DNA from 3 places in the Paenibacillus sp. FSL M7-0656 genome. Region 2 is predicted to be linked to each of the others. Evidence: riboswitches for the same ligand, from Rfam matches in the RefSeq annotation. Region 2 holds a riboswitch; each other region holds the start of a gene.

Region 1 (5,293 bases), 2.9 Mb from region 2:
CGGCCCGGATGATCCTCAAGTCCAGGATAAAAGACAGCGGTAATATCACTGCGCTCATTAAGCCATGCCGCCAGTTTGGCTGTGCTCCGTTCACTATGAGCCATGCGAGCCCCCAAGGTTTTCATCCCGCGCATCAGAAGCCAGGATTCTTGTGCCCCGAGTACAGTTCCAAGTCCATTTTGCAACTGTTTCAGTTGTACGCCAAGTGATTCCGTGCGAGCAACCGCTAACCCTGCCAGTACATCACTGTGACCTCCGAGAAACTTCGTAGCACTATGTACGACGATGTCCACACCAAGCTCAATTGGACGCTGATAGTACGGTGTCATAAAGGTGTTATCCAGAATTGTGATCAGGTCATGTTCCTTCGACCAGTCAGTTACGGCAGCGATATCCGTAATTCGCAGTGTAGGGTTGGACGGTGTTTCCATATAAACTGCCTTGGTGTTTGGCTTGAGTGCCGCTTTTACTTCATCTATATTCGTCATGTCTACAAAGGTTGTCTCGATCTGCATACGGCTTAATATGGAAGTAAGCAAACGATACGTACCTCCATATACATCTTCCGTTACAATCATGTGATCCCCTGCGGAGAACATCATGAACACGCTTGAGATCGCAGCCATCCCCGAAGAATAGGCAAAGCCTCGTGCGCCGCCCTCCAGCAATGTGATGTAATCTTCCAAAGCCTGACGTGTCGGATTACCCGAACGACTGTAATCATGTTGAGGCGGATTGAAGATATCAAAATGATGGAATGTTGATGCTTGATAGATCGGTACACTTGAGGCTCCGGTCGTTTTGTCAATCTCATCGCCAAAATGGAGCAATTTGGTATCAAATTTCAACTCGGAATTGGGCTTATTGTTGGACTCCCTCATGAGTGCACGCCTCCTTCCACTTCCTGCTGTGCAGCTGTCAGAGCATTGCCGAGATCTGCAATCAGATCATCTGCATGTTCAATGCCTACGGAGAACCGGAGCAGACGGTCATCTACACCTACGGCGTCACGAATTTCAAGCGGAATATCCGCATGAGTCTGTACTGCCGGATAAGTCATGAGTGATTCGACTCCGCCGAGACTTTCGGCAAAAGCAATGAGTTGGATATGACGTAGCAACGGTTCAACATAACGTGCATCCTTCACTTTGAAAGAGAAGATACCTGTATTACCGGTGGATTGTTTGTTCTGTATTTCATACCCCGGATGATCGGATAGGCCTGGATGATACACTTCAACCACCGCTGGGTGCTCAAGCAAGTATTTGGCAATAGTAAGTGCATTGTGCTCATGACGCTCCATGCGAAGAGCCAGCGTTTTCATACCTTTCATCAACTGGTAGGAGTCACTTGGAGATAATACCGCTCCAATGGAATTATGCAGGAACGCCATCTCTGCAGATAACGCCTCACCTTTGGTAATAATTAGACCGGCGAGCACATCATTATGTCCGCCCAGATATTTGGTAGCGCTATGAATGATGATATCGGCACCCAGTTCAATCGGACGTTGGAAAAATGGAGTCAACAACGTGTTGTCAACAATGGTCAACAGGTTGTAACTTTTCGCCCAGGAAGCAACGGCTTCCACATCGGTGATCATCATCAGTGGGTTGGTTGGTGTCTCAATAAATACAGCTTTTGTATTCGGTTGACGAACCTTCTCCAGTGCTGCCAGGTCATTCGTGTCCACATAACTTGCAGTTACGCCGAAACGGGACAGAATTCGTTCCAGCAGACGATAGGTTCCACCATACAGATCCAGCGATACAATCAGATGATCCCCTTGACCAAACATGGCGAAGATCGTTTGCAGCGCGGCCATTCCCGAGCTACAGGCAAACCCTGCATCACCGGACTCCAGCGCTGCGGCGGCTTCTTCCAATACTTTACGGGTTGGATTAGTCGTACGAATATAATCAAACCCCGTGCTTTGTCCAAGCTTCGGGTGGCGAAACGCAGTGGATTGATAGATCGGAAAGTTAATGGCGCCTGTTACCGGTTCATTGATGGACCCAATTTGTGCTAAGCGGCTTTCGATTTTCAACTTGTTGTTGTCTTCCATTGCTGCATCCTCCTGTAATCTCGATTAGATTTGCGGGCCAATATCGTAAGGTGTTTCTTGATACACATAGTAATTGAGCCAGTTAGAGAATAATAAGTTGGCATGAGCGCGCCAAGTAGCTGGTGGCACACGGGAAGGGTCGTCATTCGGATAATAATGTCTAGGCAATGCGATATCCAACCCTTTGGCTGCATCCCGGTCATACTCCCACTTTAATGAGAACGGGTCATACTCGGCATGTCCTGTGGCAAAAATCTGTTTGCCGTCTTTGGTAGCAACCAGGAAGATCCCCGCTTCCTCGGATTCAGCCAAAATCTCTAAATTCTCATTCTTTTCAATATCTTCGCGTCTCACTTCCGTATGACGGGAATGTGGAACGTTGAATACTTCATCGAATCCACGCAACAATGGAACATGTGGTTTATTGATGGTATGTGGGAAAACGCCAAAACACTTTTCATCAAGTGCAACCTTGGGTACGTCAAAATGATGGTATAAACCTGCCTGGGAAGCCCAACATATGTGGAGGGTTGAAGTCACATTGGTTTTGGTCCATTCGAAGATCTCCTGGATTTCATTCCAATAGTTCACGTCTTCGAAATCCATTTGTTCCACCGGGGCACCCGTAATAATCATTCCATCGAAACGGCGGTGCTCAATCTCATCAAAGGTTTTATAGAACAGATCCAAATACTCCTGAGACGTATTCTTCGACGTATGGGATTTGGGATGTACGAGAACGACATCCACCTGAATAGGCGTGTTTCCCACCAGACGAAGCAATTGTGTTTCGGTCGTTTCCTTTGTGGGCATCAGGTTTAATATAGCGATACGGAGTGGACGAATATCCTGCTGATATGCAGAAGTTTCATCCATGACGAAGATATTCTCTCCTTCAAGTACTTCTTTTGCTGGTAGAGTATCGGGTATTTTGATTGGCATAGTAAGTCTAACTCCTCCTTGTGCATAGATAGATGCAGCCACCCCTGGCTTGATGTCTTCACATCAATACAGTTATAGACTGCCTTGAGCTTGTAAAAACATTGAATTGCTCTTTCATCCAACGTTACAAACAACCTCAAGTTCCTTAGCGAAAATCACTGCTGAGAAGTCGGGGCATATAACAAAGACCTTCCTCGGATTTCGAGAAAGGTCATATGTAAAAAAGATATGCGCCTCTCTCATCTCTCAGTTACAACAGTGCCACTTGACACTTAGTCGCTGCAAGAATTAGCACCGTGCGGTATACCGCCGGTTGCCGGGTTTCATCGGGCCAGTCCCTCCACCTACTCTTGATAAGATTTCGCTGTATTAGATTGTAATTAAATATGGTTCACCGTCTACTTTATTACATTAATGCCCTCACGTCAAGATGCAGTTCGATGTCTGCTTCCCAGATCGGAACCGTTCATCATCCGTTGTCATACACTGCCTCAGGGCGCGAAATAGACACATTTTTGCGCTTGAAAGCACCTTGTACCAGCGGTATACTAAACAAGGTGTTATAAACCCTTATGTGAGAGGTGACATATTAAATGGATGGCGACCCGAGGCCTGACTGGCAGCCGAATTCCGACAAACTGCATAGAGAATTGACATCAGCATGCCGGCAGCGGGACGTGACTTCCGTTTGATTATATAGTGAACGTAGCCCTGATCTCCAGGCTCCGCTGCCGACCGGCTGATTTGTTCTTTTTGCGCCCATAATGATAATATCCGCCAAGTTGGCGGGTGCAGAAGGAGTAGATTAACGATGAAAATCCGGTTGGTAAACAACGGTGTTTTTATTCCGGTGGACGACATTCAGCAGGCGCTGACTCCACCAGCGGAAGGATTTTACTGGATTGATGCAGACGTAGACGATTTGGCGGTACTTCAGCCGCTGTTCTTGATGCATGATCTGGCTGTGGAAGACTGTCTTAGTGACGAAGAACAACGTCCGAAGATTGAAATTTATGAGAACCATTATTTTATTGTGATTAATAGCATCCGTTTTGATGATGAAGAGATATTTCTACGTGCCGTCAACCTGTTTCTCGGCAGACATTTCATTATTAGTGTTACCAAGCACAAGGTCAGCGAATTGCGTACACTGAAACCCATCCTGTGGGAACAGGAAATCAGTACACCGGATCGTCTGCTGTATTTGCTGGTTGACTTGATTGTTGATAATTATTTCACCGTAGGTGACCGAATTGAAGCACGGATCGAGAAGCTTGAGGAAGACATTCTGATGCATACCAAAAAGTCACATCTGAATGAGATCATCGGGCTGCGCAGTGAGATTCTGTGGCTGAAAAAAGTCCTTGGACCTCAGAAAGAGGTCATTAACACCTTGAACAAAAAAGATCTGCGTCTCATCGATGATCAACTGCAAAAGTATTTCAGTGACATCTATGAGAATGCTGTAAAAATATCTGAAACCTTTGAAACTTATCGCGACCTGATGGGCAACTTGCGAGAAGCCTACCAATCCAGTATTGCGAACCGGGCGAATGAAATCATGCGTGTATTTACCGCCATTACCACGGTCTTCATGCCGCTGACGGTCATTACCGGTATATACGGCATGAACTTTACGAATATGCCAGAGCTTAACTGGAAATACAGCTATTTTGTTGTGATTGGCCTAATGGTTACCCTGGGCCTGAGCATGTTCTTCATTTTCCGCAAGAAAGACTGGGTATGAACTCGTATGAAATAACAAAGACGAAGCGCTCCTCCGGGAGAAACGCCTCGTCTTTTTTCATTTCTGATTATTAACCAACATTCTTCTCTGTCTCTGCGTGCCGACGGAAGCGGATTCGAATCATGCGCAGCCTTTCATAGACCTGCTCCAGACTTCCTCCATCGGGTTTCTCTCCTCCATACACCTTATGTAATACTGGCTTCAGGAACGTATCTCCCAGCTCCTCATACGCACTCCATACGGCCTCTTGTTCGTTCTCTGGCATCACTGCCAGCTCCACATCAAGAAGACAATCGGTGTCATAACCTTCGTGATCCAGTGCCTCTAACAGCTCAACCAACTCGCGTCGGGATAATCCGGATCGATTAACAATCTCCTCTAACGTATACCCTTCCTTCATGCCTTCAAGCACCTGCTTACGCGTGGTGAACTTATCAAGTTCCTGCTTATACTTCTGCTCTCTCTGCTTGTATAACCAACTCTCATACTCTTCTTCCTTCAGCGCCGTGTATACCCAGTCCAGCGGGAATGTCGTTGAA
Region 2 (5,293 bases):
TTTTATGGCCGCGATGCTGGCATTGCTTGCTCCTGCGCTCTATATCTCGTTTATCTCGTTTCATCCGGGTCTTATTCCAACCAAGCTAGTATTGACGATTATTGAAACGCGTACCGGAGTGCCATTCCCCTCAATTATTGAGGTACTCATCATGGAGCTTTCAATTGAAATCTTGAGGGAGGCCGGGATACGCTTGCCCAAACCGATTGCGCCAGCGATGGGTATCGTAGGAGGTCTGATTATTGGCCAAGCAGCCGTGCAAGCGGGAATAATAAGCCAATTTCTGGTCATTGTCGTTGCGGTAACAGCCATCTCTTCCTTTACGATTCCGGTCTATAGTGCGGGATTAACGCTAAGGATTCTACGATTTGCCGCTATGTTCAGCGCAGCCGTACTCGGATTGTTTGGCGTGGTTATGTTCTTTCTGCTTGTGTGTACACATCTGGCACGACTCTCAAGCTTTGGCGTACCTTATGTTGCACCAGCCGTTCCCTATCACATGAATGAATGGAAGGATTTTGTTATCCGTGCACCGCTAAATATGATGAGAATGCGTCCCAAAATGACTAATCCGATCGATGATGATCGGAAAAAATAAATGGAATTCCATCTACTGAAGGTCTGGAGGTGAACTAAGTGAATGGCTCCCAAGGAAAGCTAACCACGACACAGGCCGTTGTAATTATTGTCAATTACATGCTTGGTGCCGGGATATTGACACTACCTCGAACGACCAGCAAAGCTGTCGGAACACCGGATGTCTGGATTTCCATTATCCTATCTGGATTCATTATCATAGGTGTGGGAATAATTCTGGTTACCCTGTGTCGCAGATTTCCGGAGAAAACCGTCTTCCAGTTCACCCGTGAGATTACGGGCAGCTGGATTGCTTACATACTGGGATTGTCTATGATTATGTATTTCATAGTTATTGCCGCATTCGAAATCAGAGTTATGGCTGAAGTGACTGGGATGTATCTGCTCGAACGCACCCCCACCTGGGCGATTGTGATGGTCTTCATGTGGATCGGTGTATATATGATTTCAGGCGGGCTTGGCGTTATCGTACGTGTGTTTGAGATCATCCTTCCGATTACGATTATTATATTTGTGATTGAAATTTTGCTTAGTAATCAGCTATTCGAGATTGGCAATCTGAGACCCGTCCTCGGTGATGGGATTATGCCCGTTTTCCAAGGGTTGAAGCCTTCACTATTATCTTATACGGGCTATGAGGTGATGTTAATCATGACTGCCTATATGAAAAATCCGAAGAAGAGCAATAAAGCGATGACCTGGGGGATACTCATATCCACTATTATCTACTTGATCACGGTGGTGATGGTTATAGGCAGTTTATCGCTCGATGGCATCAAAACTCGAACCTGGCCAACGCTGGATTTGGTAAGAAGCTTCGAAATCCAGGGTCTGATATTCGAGCGTTTTGAATCCTTATTGCTGGTCATCTGGATTATGCAAATCTTTTCGACTACAGCAATTACACATTACTGCGCTTCGGTGGGTATTCGTGATTTGTTTCGTTCCAAAAAAATCAAAGGCATCATGTACGGCCTGCTGCCGTTCATTTATCTGACAGCAATGATACCCAAAACAGTGGATGATACCTTCGTACTAGGAGATATGCTAGGCAATGTGTCCGTATTTTTGTTTGGCATTTTACCTCTGGTACTACTGTTGTTAAGTCTGATTCGCAAAAAAGGAGGCAAGCATGCATGATTACATTCCGCATGTTGTTACGCTTAGCCACTGTATTATGCATTCTCTTAACGATATCCGGATGTTGGAGCAGTCGAGAGATAGAGGATCTAAGTGTCTACGTTGGTCTTGGGATCGATATCGGCAAAGAGACGGAATTTGAGGAGAACATCGCCAATCAGGGAGGAGGGTATTCCAAGCAGAACAATGTGACAGCCACGGTACAGATTGCTCCCGGTAATTCCAGCAGTCAGAAGAGCCAACAATCCGGTTCGCCTGCTTCTGGTAAAACGTCCTATTCCAATGAACAGCTTACCGGAGATTCCTTGCTGCAAATCTTTCGTCAGTTTGCACTGAGACGAGATCATCCGCTCATCGGACATCATCTGAAGGTTATCGTTGTGTCCAAGGATATCGCCAAAAAGTATGGTCTGGACCAGCTGCTGGATTTTGTACTTCGGGATAACGATATTCGTCCTAACTGTCTAGTGTTGATTAGCCATCATCGCGCTGTTGATGTACTGACTTCAGATGATCCTTCCCGGATTCCAGCATTTTATCTTACAGGCATTACCGGTAATTCATACTTGTCCAATAAAATCCTGGACCCCGTTCTACTCTCCAAATTAGATGCACAAATGCAATCCGGTTCCAGCTTTTTGCTCCAGAATGTACTGAACTTCAATGGAGAGGACAAGTTCTCCGGTGCCAGTATCTTTGATGGGAAAACAACCAAATTCATCGGGGAACTCAGCCAAACGGATCTAGAAGGGCTATCTTGGCTTAGACCTAAAGAAAAAGGAGGTATCTTGAAGACATACAATAAAGAGGGGTTCACTGTTGTATATGAAATGAAGAAGAAAAAAACAACAATAATTCCAAAAGTGGTTGGCGATGATATTTCATTCCATGTGAAAACTGAATCCGAAGGCTGGTTGATGGAGGATTGGCGTGCTCCCGAGGAAGAGGAAAAAGGTGCGTATCTCAGTGAATTGGAAAAAGAATTTGCTGAACTTGCCAAACAACAGATTCGACAGTTGTTATACAAACTGCAGCATACCTATAAAGTAGATGTTGCGGATTTTCGGGATAGCTTGCGTATTAAAGAACCTAAAACATGGAAAAAAGTCAAAGACGATTGGGATAAAATTTTTAGCACCGTGCCGATCACCTATGAGGTAAAGACCACCATCACGAATCCGGGGTCTTCCACCGAATAGCGAGGTGTGCCATATATTATTTAATTGTTGACACATTCATGATAGATCGCTATATTAGTAAAAAATCATTTTCTTATCCAGAGAGGTGGAGGGACTGGCCCTTAGAAACCTCAGCAACAGATCTGAAGGATACTGTGCTAATTCCAGCGGGTGAAAGCCTGATAGATAGGAGCGTTTGTTTTTATTTGTCAGTAACGGCGCACTCTTTAGGAAGAGTGGGTCTTTTTTGTTTTTTCTGGATGAAGAAGTAGGGGAGCAGCAGGTATGGAGAACAACAACGACAAAGGCCATTTTCAGCGGAAAATGCAGGCACGGCATGTGGTCATGCTCTCCCTTGGTGGAGTGATTGGAACAGGATTATTCCTCAGCTCGGGTTACACGATTCAGCAGGCTGGACCACTTGGGACCATTCTGTCTTATCTGATCGGAGCGATCGTCGTATATCTGGTGATGCTCTGTCTTGGTGAACTGTCTGTTCATATGCCAGAGACGGGAGCATTTCATAGCTATGCAGCCAAATATATCGGACCGGCAACAGGTTACACGGTAGCTTGGTTGTACTGGTTAACCTGGACTGTTGCGCTTGGCTCCGAATTCACAGCCGCTGGATTGCTTATGCAACGCTGGTTCCCATCGGTAAACGTATGGATATGGAGCGCGGTTTTTGCACTAATGATCTTTCTGTTTAACGCTCTAACGGTGAAATTATTTGCGGAATCCGAGTTCTGGTTCTCATCTGTAAAAGTAGTGACTATCGTAATCTTCATTATTATCGGTGGCGCAGCCATGTTTGGGTTCATTCCCATGGCGGATTCTGAACCGGCTCCATTTCTATCGAATATAACCGCATCCGGGTGGTTCCCTCATGGGGCTACAGCGATATTGATGACCATGCTTGCTGTAAACTTTGCCTTCTCAGGCACCGAGTTAATCGGGATTGCCGCCGGTGAGACGGAGAACCCGGAAAAGACGATACCAAAGGCTATTCATACAACGCTGTGGCGGTTGGTTATTTTCTTCATCGGAACGATTGTTATCTTGTCGGCCTTGCTACCCATGTCGGATGCCAGTGTACTGGAAAGTCCATTTGTAGCGGTAATGGAGCGGGTGGGTGTACCCTATGCAGCAGATATTATGAACTTTGTTATTCTGACGGCGATTCTCTCTGCTGCCAATTCAGGCCTATATGCATCTTCACGTATGCTCTGGTCTCTGGCTGACAAAAGAACGATCTCTCCGTGGTTTGCCAAATTGACCAAAAGCGGGGTACCCCTGAATGCACTTCTGATTAGTATGGTGGGTGGTGCGCTGGCATTGCTGTCCAGTATTATTGCGCCAGGTACGGTGTATATTACGCTGGTTTCCATTTCAGGTCTGGCTGTCGTTGCGGTATGGATGAGCATCAGCGCTTCCCAATACATGTTCCGCAGACAATATATCCGGGAAGGACATGCGGTCAAAGATCTGGTCTACCGCACACCACTGTATCCGGTGGTACCAATTGTTTCATTTATATTATGCCTGGCTTCATGCATAGGTATTGCCTTTGACCCGACACAGCGAATTGCGCTGTATTGTGGGGTTCCGTTTATCGCAGTATGTTACGCTGCTTATTATCTGACAGAACGTGTGAATAAGAAAAGAGGACAAGTACATGACGCAAGCACAACAGAATAACCCCATAGAACAGATCCTTCGTGAACATCCGGTCATGATTCTGGATGGAGCGTTGGCAACGGAACTCGAACAGCATGGATGTAATCTGGATGATCCGCTCTGGTCTGCTCGCGTATTAATTGAGAATCCGGATGTTATCGTTCAGGTCCATGCAGATTATTTTCGAGCAGGAGCCGACTGTGCGATTACATCCAGTTATCAGGCGACGGTGGATGGTTTCCGCAAGAGAGGGATTGATGAACAGGCAGCACTGGAGCTGATCCGCAAGACGGTGGAACTGGCAGCGCAGGCGAGAGATGACGTGTGGGCAGAAGTGCAGAGTAGTTTAGTAGAGAGAGAAAGCTCAACAGGTCAGCCTGTAGAAGCTCCTTCGGTACGTTCCGAGAACGTGGAGAATGAGGCGCATTTAACAGATCGTACAGGGGATCGCAAAGAAGACTGTCTTCGTTCACGTCCAATTATTGCCGGGTCCGTTGGACCGTACGGCGCCTATCTGGCGGATGGTTCTGAGTATGTGGGTCATTACGGCGTGTCGGATGAGACGCTTGTCGCATTTCACCGTCCGCGTATGGCGGTGCTGCTTGAAGCAGGTGCTGATATTCTGGCGTTTGAGACGATTCCTTCCTTGCAGGAAGCACAGGTGCTGGTTGATGTACTGAAGGAGTTCCCTCATGCGTATG
Region 3 (5,293 bases), 290 kb from region 2:
GTGAAAAATGTAACCAAGCGATCTCCAGCCATCTGGAGAATTTGCACTAGAATGATCATCGACACTACGGATATGATCATAATTTCATTTTGATAACGGAAGTATCCATAGTTGATTGCCAGTGTTCCCAGACCTCCACCGCCAACCATGCCCGCCATCGCCGTATAGGAGACGAGCGTAACAATGGTGATCGTTATACCAGCAAGCAGTCCAGGCAGTGCCTCAGGCAGTAACACCCGTCTTACAATCTGTCCGGTCGATGCACCCATCGACTGTGCCGCTTCAATGACACCACGATCAACTTCTCGCAACGTCGTCTCCACCAAACGAGCAAAATAAGGAGCTGCTGAAATCACCAAAGGAGGTATAACGCCGAGCACCCCCGTAGCTGTACCGACGAGTATACGAGTGAATGGAATAAGAGCAACAATCAATATGATAAATGGGACTGAGCGCAAAATATTCACAATCAGGGATAGTATAGTGTACACTGCCCGTGACTTAATCGAAGCAGATCGGGCTGTCATGAACAGCAGTACTCCGAGCGGTAAACCTAAGATAACGGTAAACAAGCCTGATACACCCAAAATTTGCAGTGTCTCTATGGAAGCTTTACCAACCTCTTCCCAACGTACGGTTGAAAAATCCATCTAACGAAGCACCTCCACATCAAGTCCCTCAGCGGTTAATTCTGATATCGTCCGATCAATCGCATTTGAATCACCCTCGAACCGAACGGTCAGCTGCCCATAAGGAACCTGTTTGATCGTAGAGATTGTACCTTGCAGGATGGCAAAATCCACGCCTGTTTTACGTACCGTTCTAGACAAAATCGCTTCATACGTTTTGTTACCCAGAAAGGATATCTTCACAAGTTTGGAAGCAGCACCTGCCTGCAATTCAACGCCTGCATTTGCCAGAGCGGTCTCTTCCAGAGCAAGTCCAGCTTCATGGTCACGCATCATGAAGTCCCGCGTAATCGCATGCTGCGGCTTCAGGAACACGTCTGTTACAGGTCCTTGTTCCACAATGCCACCTTGATGAATGACAGCCACCTTGTCACAGATGTTCTGAATGACATGCATCTCATGTGTGATCAGCACAATCGTAAGGTTGTACTTTTCATTAATGTCGAGTAATAACTTCAGGATTGAATTTGTCGTCTGCGGATCAAGTGCCGAAGTAGCCTCATCACAGAGAAGAACATTTGGGTCACTTGCAAGTGCTCTCGCAATCCCTACACGTTGTTTCTGGCCGCCCGATAATTGAGCCGGATATTTGCTGCTGTGGTGCTCCAGACCAACCAATGTAAGCATTTCCTTCACTTTGCGATCAATGGCTTCCTTGGGTGTATTCACAAGCTTTAGTGGAAAAGCTACATTGTCATATACCGTTGCCGAAGATAACAGATTAAAATGTTGAAAAATCATCCCGATTTTGCGTCTCTGTTGCTGCAATTCGGTTTTGCTCAGTTCAGTCAGGTTGATTCCGTCGACCCATACCTCACCCTCCGTAGGCCGTTCCAGCAAATTAATGCAGCGAATCAATGTGCTTTTTCCAGCTCCGGAATGGCCAATCACACCGTAGATTTCACCCTTTTGGATGCTCAAATTCAGCTCGGATAACGCTGTTGTAGATTTTGCCCCTTTGCCGTACGTTTTCGTTAAACCTTTTAATTCAATCAATCGCACTTGCCCCTTTCCAAACACCTACATGTATCTTTACCCGATCTAAAGGAAAACTCCCCTTAAAGTACAAAAAAAGAGCCCTTTGCAGATACAAAGAGGGCTCTTCACGTGAAAGAATATACCTTCTCATCTGCCAAAATCGTGTCTTGCACCATTTTGTAGGAATTAGCACCTAACATCTATAACGAATGATACATGTATCATGTCATTACAAATCGGTTGCCGGGCTTCATCGGGCCTGTCCCTCCGCCGCTCTCGATAAGAAATATGTTGTTGTAGGATTTTATAAGTTCATGTAGTTTATGCTTTATAATGTGAACGTAACTTCCGAAATATCAGTTATATCCATGTAACATTCAATTGAAACTCAGTATATTCCAAGTATTCCGATTTGTCAAAGGGAATTATTTCTTTTCCATATTTTGTTGATATAACTATAAGAGGCTGTTAACGTTTCACAGACCATATCGACGCCCTGACGCATTTCCTGCACATGCTGATTCAGATCCTCCAATTTCACTTTACCTTGCAAGGTCTGATGTAACTGCCACAGGTCATCGTGCATTTCTGAGTTCATGTAGTGAATTTCCATATTACGTCGCTTGCGCAGCTTGCTCATCGGCTCACGATAAGAGTCCTTGATCTGTATTAATTGCAACGCAAGATCATGATGTTCCCTCGCATAGTCGAACTGTCTTAACACAGTAAAATAAGAAAAATGCGCTTTGGTATTTGAAGTATTCAACTGGAATATTTCATTTAATACTGTGCCGACTTTATCCAGAATGGCAAAGCAGCGGATAAAGCCATCTTTGTAGAAATACACATAACGTGCATACTCGGCTTTTTCAGTCGCCGTCATATCATCCGTTGAGCCTGCAACGACCTTTTTGCGAAAATGAGCAGCAGCGAAACAGCTTTGCTCCAGTTCATCCAGTGAGGAGATGAGTCCCTGAGTCCACACATACAGTTTCCGATAGTCATGCGTGGGATCATGGTCCACATGCATTTGTCGTTGAAATAGCTCAAGCGTATGCGCCATTGCGTCCATCGCTGCCTTCAATTTACCTTCGTTTATACGTGGCTTTTCCCCCAACAACGTTCGCAGCATATCTAACCTCCTCTTTTCCAAATCAACAAGAATTCATCACCGTGAACGAAACATCATTCATTCCGTGTAATTGCTGCTTGCCATAGGTTGCCCTGATCCCTCTGACATCAAACAAAGTCCACCTGTCCAATGATGTACATCACTGGATGGTGGACTTTCATATTTAAAAACGATTAGCCGGGCGATGTAGCTTGTACACCAGGAAACTCATATACGTTAAGACTCCGAACAATATGGCGATATCTAGCATATGAGCAAGAGCTACGAACATGTATACTTCCGGACGGTTCATTGTCACCATCATGAAAATACCAATGACTACTTGCATCAGAATAAGAACAACGGATACCACACCCAGAGTACGCATTTCCTTGTTGTCCGGATGATTACGGTAAGCGAAATGACCCAGGATTGCGATAACAATCACGAGCGACGCAGCTGCTGCACGGTGAGCAAAAGCAACCGCTACCCCACCCGAAAGCTCAGGAATAATCTGCCCGTTACAGAGCGGAAATCCAGAACATCCGCCGGCAGAATCCGTGTGACTCACAAATGCACCTGTGTATACCACGAGATATGTGTAAATGGTGGAGAACCAGACCAGATTCCTGAATTTTTTGCTAACCCGAGGGTATTTATTCAGGCGCTCCAATCCGCCATCTTTGGCCTCCTGCCTTATGCCCAGCGCCATCATTAGAGAACTGGCAAAAGCAATCAGTGCAAAACCAAAATGCAGTGCCATGACTGCTGAAGATTGGGAGAAGACAACGGCAAAAGCCCCCATGATTCCCTGGACGATAACAAATACCAGAGTTAAGAAAGAAAACAATTGCAGGTCACGGCGTGACTTGCCAAACCGCAGAAAAGCAACAAACGAGGCAATGGACAACAGTCCAGCCAGTGCACTTACAGCGCGATGGGAATATTCAATGAGTGAAGCCACAGTATGTGCGGGAACGAGTTTTCCGTTACATAAAGGCCATTCTGTTCCGCAGCCAAGGCCCGATTCCGTTTTGGTTACGATGCCTCCACCAAAAGTGGCCAGAAACATGACAAGACAGGTTAATACGGTTAACCATTTAAACAAAGTTAAGTGTTTCAATTTTTTCTCACCCGCTGTTGGTTTAAGATGGCGAAGAATATTCTCCGCTTGTTTCGGTACTTTGACACTTATTTCACAACTAAATTCATTATACCGGATAAAATGTTCATTGACGTCGCGCTTTGTGACAAAATGTTAACGTCTGGTGAAATAATGACCCGCAGGTCATTGAGGATATGTAATTGAGGGATATGCCAGTTCAATTGTGTCTTAAACAGAATCCTGAACACACAAACGCAAACGCCATTTCCCTATTTCAAGAGAAATGGCGTTTCATCTAGTATACCCTTTTACAACATGAACCTGTCATACTTTTATATAAGTTCAATGAAACATCTACACAATAACGGAGAGGACAGAAATAGCCTGAAGAAGCGGAGCTAAAAGCTTTCTGAAAGAAAGCTGCATCGGAAGCATATGCTTCGCCTTTATCCCCGGATTTCTCCCCTTTATAAAAGGGATCAAAGAAATCTGGGGATAACAGCGATCGGAAGGTTATTCTGTCATCGGAGTGTCTGTGTGTCTGTGTAAATATTCATTTATCGAACTTATATAACATTATTTATGGATCGTGTTGTACACTTCAACTGCGCGATCCAGGAACTGCTCAATCTCTTCTCTGGACTTGCGCAGCTTGTTCACATACCGTACGAGTTCGCGGCCATCTGTATACGCCACAAAGCTCGGAATGCCAAGAATATTCTGCTCTTCACTAACGGTTCCAACCTGATCCACGTCGACCTCAATCAAGGTCAGTTCACGTGCATATTTCTCTTCAACCTCAGGCATAAACGGATCGATGTATTTGCAGTCACCACACCAGTCTGCCTTGAATACGGCAATCGTCAAACGTGGGGATTGGATGGCTACATCAAAAGCCGGTTTGGAAGTAATCTGTTCCATTCAGTTCATCTCCCTTTCTGTACCTTGTCTTACCCTAAGTGAAGCAAATTGGCGAGTGGAAGTCAAATAATCAGCGCATACTTAGAATAAACCACATAGTCTGTGAAATTAAACCCAGAACATCATGAAAGGATGTCACATCATGACTTCCACCAGAACCGATTCTTCCAGCGAACAACATCACGGGTCCCTTCTGCAGATGGTCCGTTCCATTCCGGGTGCTGCCCGTGAAATCTGGCGTGGCAAACAGGCTGCATGGCAAGCTTCTGCACAGCTTCGTCACCCTTTGCGTGACATCGAGTGGGATACAGATACGGCAGCTGCCTTACAGTCTGAGGTGGAGCGTTTGTTACCTGCCGGCAACAAATCTTTTGCACGCACGGACCAGGTTCAAAGCGCACTCGTCTGCGAAGAAGATTGCATCATTCTGGAAGAGATTAAGACACTGACTCAGGAGCACAATCGGAGTAATATCACTCGCACGGCAGC

The links. A riboswitch is a leader RNA that binds a small molecule or an ion and turns the genes downstream of it on or off. The one in region 2 is predicted to bind S-adenosylmethionine.
Region 1: linked by a shared signal. The riboswitch ahead of metA (homoserine O-acetyltransferase MetA) and the one ahead of mmuP (S-methylmethionine permease) in region 2 are both predicted to bind S-adenosylmethionine.
Region 3: linked by a shared signal. The riboswitch ahead of MHI01_RS24130 (methionine ABC transporter ATP-binding protein) and the one ahead of mmuP (S-methylmethionine permease) in region 2 are both predicted to bind S-adenosylmethionine.

Annotation. Positions count from the first base shown of each region.
Region 1 is NZ_JBBOOT010000001.1:2,237,450-2,242,742, forward strand. It holds gene MHI01_RS09635 (trans-sulfuration enzyme family protein) at 1-881, opposite strand, end outside; gene MHI01_RS09640 (PLP-dependent transferase) at 878-2,065, opposite strand; gene metA (homoserine O-acetyltransferase MetA) at 2,090-3,007, opposite strand; SAM riboswitch class I at 3,244-3,367, opposite strand; gene corA (magnesium/cobalt transporter CorA) at 3,819-4,754, shown strand; gene MHI01_RS09655 (HRDC domain-containing protein) at 4,825-5,293, opposite strand, start outside.
Region 2 is NZ_JBBOOT010000001.1:5,181,679-5,186,971, forward strand. It holds gene MHI01_RS22750 (spore germination protein) at 1-598, shown strand, start outside; gene MHI01_RS22755 (spore germination protein) at 637-1,737, shown strand; gene MHI01_RS22760 (Ger(x)C family spore germination protein) at 1,734-2,936, shown strand; SAM riboswitch class I at 3,007-3,108, shown strand; gene mmuP (S-methylmethionine permease) at 3,201-4,613, shown strand; gene mmuM (homocysteine S-methyltransferase) at 4,591-5,293, shown strand, end outside.
Region 3 is NZ_JBBOOT010000001.1:5,469,292-5,474,584, reverse strand. It holds gene MHI01_RS24135 (methionine ABC transporter permease) at 1-650, opposite strand, end outside; gene MHI01_RS24130 (methionine ABC transporter ATP-binding protein) at 651-1,685, opposite strand; SAM riboswitch class I at 1,812-1,953, opposite strand; gene MHI01_RS24125 (Cthe_2314 family HEPN domain-containing protein) at 2,083-2,799, opposite strand; gene MHI01_RS24120 (COX15/CtaA family protein) at 2,963-3,850, opposite strand; gene MHI01_RS24115 (thioredoxin family protein) at 4,460-4,804, opposite strand; gene MHI01_RS24110 (DUF2515 family protein) at 4,947-5,293, shown strand, end outside.